Regions from separate parts of the Vallitalea pronyensis genome, predicted to be linked through region 1. Evidence: a T-box and tRNA genes for the amino acid it is inferred to sense, from the RefSeq annotation. Region 1 holds a T-box; the other holds one or more tRNA genes.
The links. A T-box is a leader RNA that pairs with one kind of tRNA and senses whether it is charged. The one in region 1 lies ahead of HZI73_RS09205 (valine--tRNA ligase), so its partner is inferred to be a tRNA-Val.
Positions count from the first base shown of each region.

Region 2: it has a tRNA-Val gene. The T-box ahead of HZI73_RS09205 (valine--tRNA ligase) is inferred to sense a tRNA for this amino acid. The anticodon was not compared.

Region 1 covers NZ_CP058649.1:2,242,518-2,245,932, forward strand. The annotation lists gene HZI73_RS09205 (valine--tRNA ligase) at 1-2,175, opposite strand, end outside; T-box leader at 2,256-2,509, opposite strand; gene HZI73_RS09210 (alpha-mannosidase) at 2,888-3,415, shown strand, end outside.
Region 2 covers NZ_CP058649.1:381,637-385,051, reverse strand. The annotation lists rRNA gene HZI73_RS01645 (23S ribosomal RNA) at 1-1,803, shown strand, start outside; tRNA gene HZI73_RS01640 (tRNA-Asp) at 1,939-2,012, shown strand; tRNA gene HZI73_RS01635 (tRNA-Val) at 2,051-2,123, shown strand; tRNA gene HZI73_RS01630 (tRNA-Thr) at 2,186-2,258, shown strand; tRNA gene HZI73_RS01625 (tRNA-Tyr) at 2,268-2,349, shown strand; tRNA gene HZI73_RS01620 (tRNA-Met) at 2,485-2,561, shown strand; tRNA gene HZI73_RS01615 (tRNA-Phe) at 2,567-2,642, shown strand; tRNA gene HZI73_RS01610 (tRNA-Lys) at 2,695-2,768, shown strand; gene HZI73_RS01605 (aminotransferase class I/II-fold pyridoxal phosphate-dependent enzyme) at 3,038-3,415, shown strand, end outside.

The DNA of each region.
Region 1 (3,415 bases):
GGAGAAGGTATCCATGGAAGTGGCCTTTTGCCATTTTGTTAAATGAATAGAAGGTGTACTTTCGTAGGTTTCATAATAAGCCTTATAAATTTCCTCTGTGATAAAAGGCGTAAAAATAGAATAAGCCTTTAATACCGTTAATAACGTGTGGTAAATGGCATATTGAGCCGATTGTCGGTTCTTCTTACCATGGACATCGGGTTTATACAAACGGTCTTTTACCAATTCTAAATAATGATCACAATAATCATGCCAGAAAAAACTATCCAAGACTTGTCGCGCCAAGCCTATTTCGTATTGGTCAAGGTGTTGAGAAGCTTTATCTCGAGCTAATCTGCTTCTGTCCAAGATCCATTGGTCTTGAGGTAACACGTGATCCACTTGACAAGGCTCCCAATCCTCAAGATGCATCAAGGAGAACTTAGCCGCATTCCATAATTTTGTTATGAAACGTTTTGATACTTTCAGATCGTCTTCTGAGAAGGTTGTATCGGTACCTAATTTTGCAGAAGCCGCCCAGTACCGTACACAATCAGCCGAGTGGGTTTCAATGAGTTTTTTAGGTTCCAGTTTAGCATTTTTTTTGGACTTACTTATTTTTTCACCTTTTCTTGCCAATACGAAACCGCAGATCATGATATCTTTCCAAGGTATGATACCAAAATGAAAGTATGTTTTAGCCATGGTATAGAAAGCCCAAGTTCGAATAATTTCGTGAGCTTGTGTCCGCATGCTCATGGGTAATAGCTGATCGGTCATATCGTCTGGTTCACCATAACGGGCATTGATAAGTGGGGTTACCGATGAAGTAGCCCAGGTATCCAACACAGCAGACTCTGGACGAAAATCGGTGGAGCCGCAGGAACAAGGGGACGGGGGAGCGGTTTCTAATGGGTTAACGGGTAAAGCCGTTTCGTCGGCAACCATGATTGCACCACATTTTTCACAATACCATACAGGAAAAGGTACACCAAAATAGCGTTGTCTGGAAATACACCAATTCCACTTAAGATTCTCAACCCAAGTGGTATAACGGGTTTTCATATAGCTTGGATACCAGTTAATATGATCCGCTAATGCCAGCAGGGTGTCTTTATGGGTAAGGATATCAATGTACCATTGTTTAGAAGGCATAATTTCAATGGGATGACCGCAACGTTCATGAACAGATACTGTATGTTGAATAGCGTATTTTTTAATCAGCAGATTTTGCTCAGTAAGCAGTTCTATGATACGCTGACGTGCCTTCTTCACATGCATACCACCAATATAAGGCACTTCTTCAGCCATAAAACCGTGGATGTCTATGGCTTTTTTATAGTCAAAGGAATAGGTCTTATACCATTCCAAGTCTTTGGTATCGCCAAATGTACAACACATGACCATTCCTGAACCTTTATGCATATCCACATCTTGGTCAGCTAAGATAGGTACGGTGAAATCATAGAGAGGTACCTGGGCTTTTTTACCAATCCAATGGGCATTTTTTGTATCTTCTGGATGAACAAAGATGGCCTGACAGGCATAGAGCAGTTCAGGTCTTGTTGTAGCAATTTCGAGAACCTGCCCATCAACCATGAATGGTATATGGTTAAACGTGGTATCCAATTCCTTTGATTCCAGTTCTGCTTGAGCAATAGACGTCTGACAGTGAGTACAATATAAGACAGGACTCTCCTCAAGATAAGCTTTGTTCTGCTTATATAAATCGATAAATGATTTCTGTGAAATACGCTGGGTTCTTGGTTCAATGGTGCGATATACCAGGTTCCAATCGCAACTGAACCCAAGGGAATGCCAGAGCGCTTGAAATTCCTGTTCATAGGCTTCTACCACTTGATAACACTTTTGTGTAAACACGCTTCTAGGTATATCTTTTGCTTGAATCTTAAGATCATTTTCTACCAGTCGTTCAGTAGGCAGGCCATTATCGTCAAAACCAAAGGGATAGAATACGTTGTATCCCTGCATGCGTTTATAGCGAGCAATCATTTCTGCCTGGGTATAGGAAAAAATATGCCCAATGTGTAGTTTGCCGCTAACAGTAGGAGGAGGGGTATCAATGGAATAAATATCACCAGAATCCTCTGGATGAAAGGTGTATATCTGATTACTTTCCCAAAATTTAGAAAGTTTAGCTTCTGTTTCTGATGGTTTATACTTTTTACTTAGCATAGCAATCACATCCTTACAAAAATTTTCTTAACCTTGTCAAATAATGTTGTTGGAAACAAACAAAAAACTCCATCCTATAATAATAGGACGGAGTCTATATCCGCGGTACCACCTAAATTCATGATATCATGCACTCGAGTTTTCGGATAACGGTGAAAAACCGATGAGTTCTAATGCCATGTCTATGTGGAGCAGGTGCTGTTTGCCACTGTTCTTACATGGTTTCTTCTCATAGCTCGGAGACTACTTCCTTGAATTTTTCATGGAGTATTTCACCAACCTACTCCTCTCTGAGAATCACCATTCAAGTACTTCTTCTCGTCACAGCTTATTTTGTTCTTCTTATAGGGAAAGTCCTGTAAACTTAGCATATGAAATAGAAGCGTTTTCATATGCGTCAAGGAAACTTTCCTAACGGACAAATCCACTTTGCGGAACGAGGCATAGCCTCTTTTGTTCTTTTGAATGTCTTGTATTCTAATCCTTTTTTTCGCATTTGTCAAATACTTTTTTTAGAAAAGCCAAAGTTTTAGAAAGTAGGTTGCATAACACGACGTGAATAGGACAAAAATGTATCAAGTAGACACTAAGTTCTACCGAAATGGTTAACAAATTTTATCAGAAGTATTGTAATTGACATGGATACCCGATATAATATGGTATATAAAAGGTATGTATTGTTATACCAATTCATAATGAAAGGAATAATAGGATGCTGCATATAGACCATCATACAAAAAGTACCATCCATCGTACCATTGAAAAATTAAGGCAATCATACATGACACCAATAGGTGACCTCTCCCTTACAGGTTGGATCACCAAAGAACCTGTACCCTTTGAGGACAGATTACAAGGGGAGAAAAAGGAACTTAAGCCTGGAGATAGCTGGGGACAGCTATGGGACTGCGGCTGGTTTCATATCACAGGTCAAGTACCACAAGAAGGAGCAGGCAAAAAGATTGTCCTGTTAATCGATATTAATGGAGAGGGGAATATCTACGATGAACACCTTTGTCCAATAAGAGGCATCACCAATGTGTCCTCTACATTTGAACGGTCTCTGGGAGAACCCACGAAGAAAGTCTATCACTTTCTTGACAAATCCCAAGGTAATGAAGCCATTGATTTGTGGATGGAAACAGGTTGTAATGACTTGTTTGGTAGTTACTGCAAAGAAGGCACCATTGAACAAGCCCAGATTGCTGTATGCCATGATGATATGCGTCAATTATATTAT
Region 2 (3,415 bases), 1.9 Mb from region 1:
GCTTAGAAGCAGCCATACATTCAAAGAGTGCGTAATAGCTCACTAGTCGAGAGATCTTGCGCCGAAAATGTCCGGGGCTAAAACATGACACCGAAGCTGTGGATTGATAGTAATATCAGTGGTAGAGGAGCATTCTTAACTGGGACGAAGCTGTACTGTAAGGAGCAGTGGACTGTTAAGAAGAGAGAATGCCGGAATGAGTAGCGAGAGAGAAGTGAGAATCTTCTCGGCCGAATATCTAAGGTTTCCAGAGTAAAGCTGATCTTCTCTGGGTAAGTCGGGACCTAAGGCGAGGGCGAAAGCCGTAGTCGATGGACAACAGGTTGAAATTCCTGTACCGCATGCAAACAGAACTGTGGGGACACAGGAGGATAGGAAAAACGGGGAATGGAAAAACCCGTTCAAGTACAAAGGATAGGAAGACAGGCAAATCCGTCATCCGTTTCTGAAGTACGATGAGGACCGAAATATAAGTAGGGAAGTTTCTGAATCCAAACTGTCGAGAAAAGCCGCTATTGTTTTGTATGTGCCCGTACCGTAAACCGACACAGGTAGATGAGGAGAGAATCCTAAGGCCGACGGGAGAAGCGTTGTTAAGGAACTCGGCAAAATGACTCCGTAACTTAGGGATAAGGAGTGCCTCTTTAGAGAGGCCGCAGAGAATAGGCCCAAGCGACTGTTTAGCAAAAACACAGGTCTCTGCAAAACCGAAAGGTGAAGTATAGGGGCTGACGCCTGCCCGGTGCTGGAAGGTTAAGAGGAGGGGTTAGCGTAAGCGAAGCTCTGAATTTAAGCCCCAGTAAACGGCGGCCGTAACTATAACGGTCCTAAGGTAGCGAAATTCCTTGTCGGGTAAGTTCCGACCCGCACGAAAGGCGTAACGATTTGGGCACTGTCTCGACAACGCGCCCGGTGAAATTGTAGTACCGGTGAAGATGCCGGTTACCCGCGACAGGACGGAAAGACCCCGTGGAGCTTTACTCCAGCTTGATACTGGGATTCGGTATTACATGTACAGGATAGGAGGGAGACGTAGAAGCAAGGACGCCAGTCTTTGTGGAGTCGCTGTTGGGATACCTCCCTTGTAGTACTGGATTTCTAACCTAGCACCCTAAACGGGTGTGGGGACAATGTCAGGTGGGGAGTTTGACTGGGGCGGTCGCCTCCGAAAAGGTATCGGAGGCGCTCAAAGGTCATCTCAGAATGGTTGGAAACCATTCGCAGAGTGCAAAGGCATAAGATGGCTTGACTGTGACACCGACGGGTGGAGCAGGTACGAAAGTAGGACTTAGTGATCCGGTGGTATGAAAGTGGGATTGCCATCGCTCAACGGATAAAAGCTACCCCGGGGATAACAGGCTTATCACTCCCAAGAGTTCACATCGACGGAGTGGTTTGGCACCTCGATGTCGGCTCATCGCATCCTGGAGCTGTAGCAGGTTCCAAGGGTTGGGCTGTTCGCCCATTAAAGCGGTACGCGAGCTGGGTTCAGAACGTCGTGAGACAGTTCGGTCCCTATCCGTCGTGGGCGCAGGATATTTGAGAGGAGCTGTCCTTAGTACGAGAGGACCGGGATGGACGAACCGCTGGTGTATCTGTTGTATTACCAAGTGCATAGCAGAGTAGCCAAGTTTGGAAGGGATAAACGCTGAAGGCATCTAAGCGTGAAGCCCCCCTCAAGATAAGATATCCCATACCGTAAGGTAGTAAGACCCCTTGAAGACGACAAGGTTGATAGGTCGGAGGTGTAAGCATGGTAACATGTTCAGCTGACCGATACTAATAGGTCGAGGGCTTGACCTAGCTATGATTTAGCTAAGGGTTAAGATGTATAAGTTATAAGTAAGTACTTGTTTTGGTAATAATGGATAAATGAACGATTATATAATGATGTGCATGTATTTTCAATGTGTTGTTTTGAATGTTTGATCATTCTGAGGCCCAGTGGTTCAGTTGGTTAGAACGCCGGCCTGTCACGCCGGAGGTCGAGGGTTCGAGTCCCTTCTGGGTCGTTGGTCGAAAGACTTATGGCAATACAATTTCATTCCCAGGGCGCATAGCTCAGCTGGGAGAGCACCTGCCTTACAAGCAGGGGGTCACAGGTTCGAGCCCTGTTGCGCCCACTAAATCAAATTCTATTCCTTACACGGATAGAATTTTATATAGCACGGCAATCGTGCGTAATGCCGACGTGGCTCAATTGGCAGAGCAGCTGACTTGTAATCAGCAGGTTATCGGTTCAAGTCCGATCGTCGGCTTGGTAACATGGAGGGGTTCCCGAGTGGCCAAAGGGGGCAGACTGTAAATCTGTTGGCACCGCCTTCGAAGGTTCGAATCCTTCTCCCTCCATTTAAGAATTGGCTTTGCTTAAGCAAAACAATTTCTTACCATTAAAGCTTTTTTAATGGCTTTGAATAAGCAAAACATAATGTTTGATAGTTGCTTTATGGTAACAAACAATGTCTTACATGCGTTTCATAATATCGCGGAGTGGAGCAGTCTGGTAGCTCGTCGGGCTCATAACCCGAAGGTCAGAGGTTCAAATCCTCTCTCCGCAACCAATTATGCCCAGATAGCTCAGTCGGTAGAGCAGAGGACTGAAAATCCTCGTGTCGGTGGTTCGATTCCGCCTCTGGGCACCATCAAAAAGAATACAAGGTAGTCATTTAAGCCTATGGCTTAAGTGGTACACATGGGTCACTAGCTCAGTCGGCTAGAGCACTGGACTTTTAATCCAGGTGTCCCGGGTTCGAGTCCCGGGTGACTCACTCTTAATCGTCTATTGGGTAGGCGATTTTTTAATATATAAAATAAATAGGGTTATATGCTATAATAAGGCTCGTAAAGATTAAGTAAAAGGATATATCCAAGAGAACAAGCCGTTAAGAATAGCTAAAGATGATGGTATGCGTTATTTAATCTTCTTTGTGGTACAGAATCTTATCCGTATGAAGGTTGAGTTAGTTTGCATAACAAACCATGTCTTTCTATGATAATGATTTATTAAGCTCTATGGAAATGGAGGTAGTGGAGAAATATGGATAGACCAACGTTGTACGAACAATTGTATCTTTATAAAAAAAACATTTACCCCATGCATATGCCAGGTCACAAATTAGGTCGATGTACCCACTTAAGTGAAGATGCCGCTATTGATGTAACAGAAGTAGAAGGCACAGATAATCTTCACCATCCTCATGGTATTTTATTAGAAGCCCAAGAAAAAGCTGCAAAGACATTTGGTGCGAAACGTACATTTTTTTTAGTGGGTGGTAGTACAAGCGGTATATTATCCGCTATATGGGCTGTATGTTGTCAAGGTGATAAGATCATCATGGCTAGAAATGCTCATAAATCGGTTTATAATGCGACTTTATTATGCCGGCTAACCCCTATCTATATTTATCCTCGTATG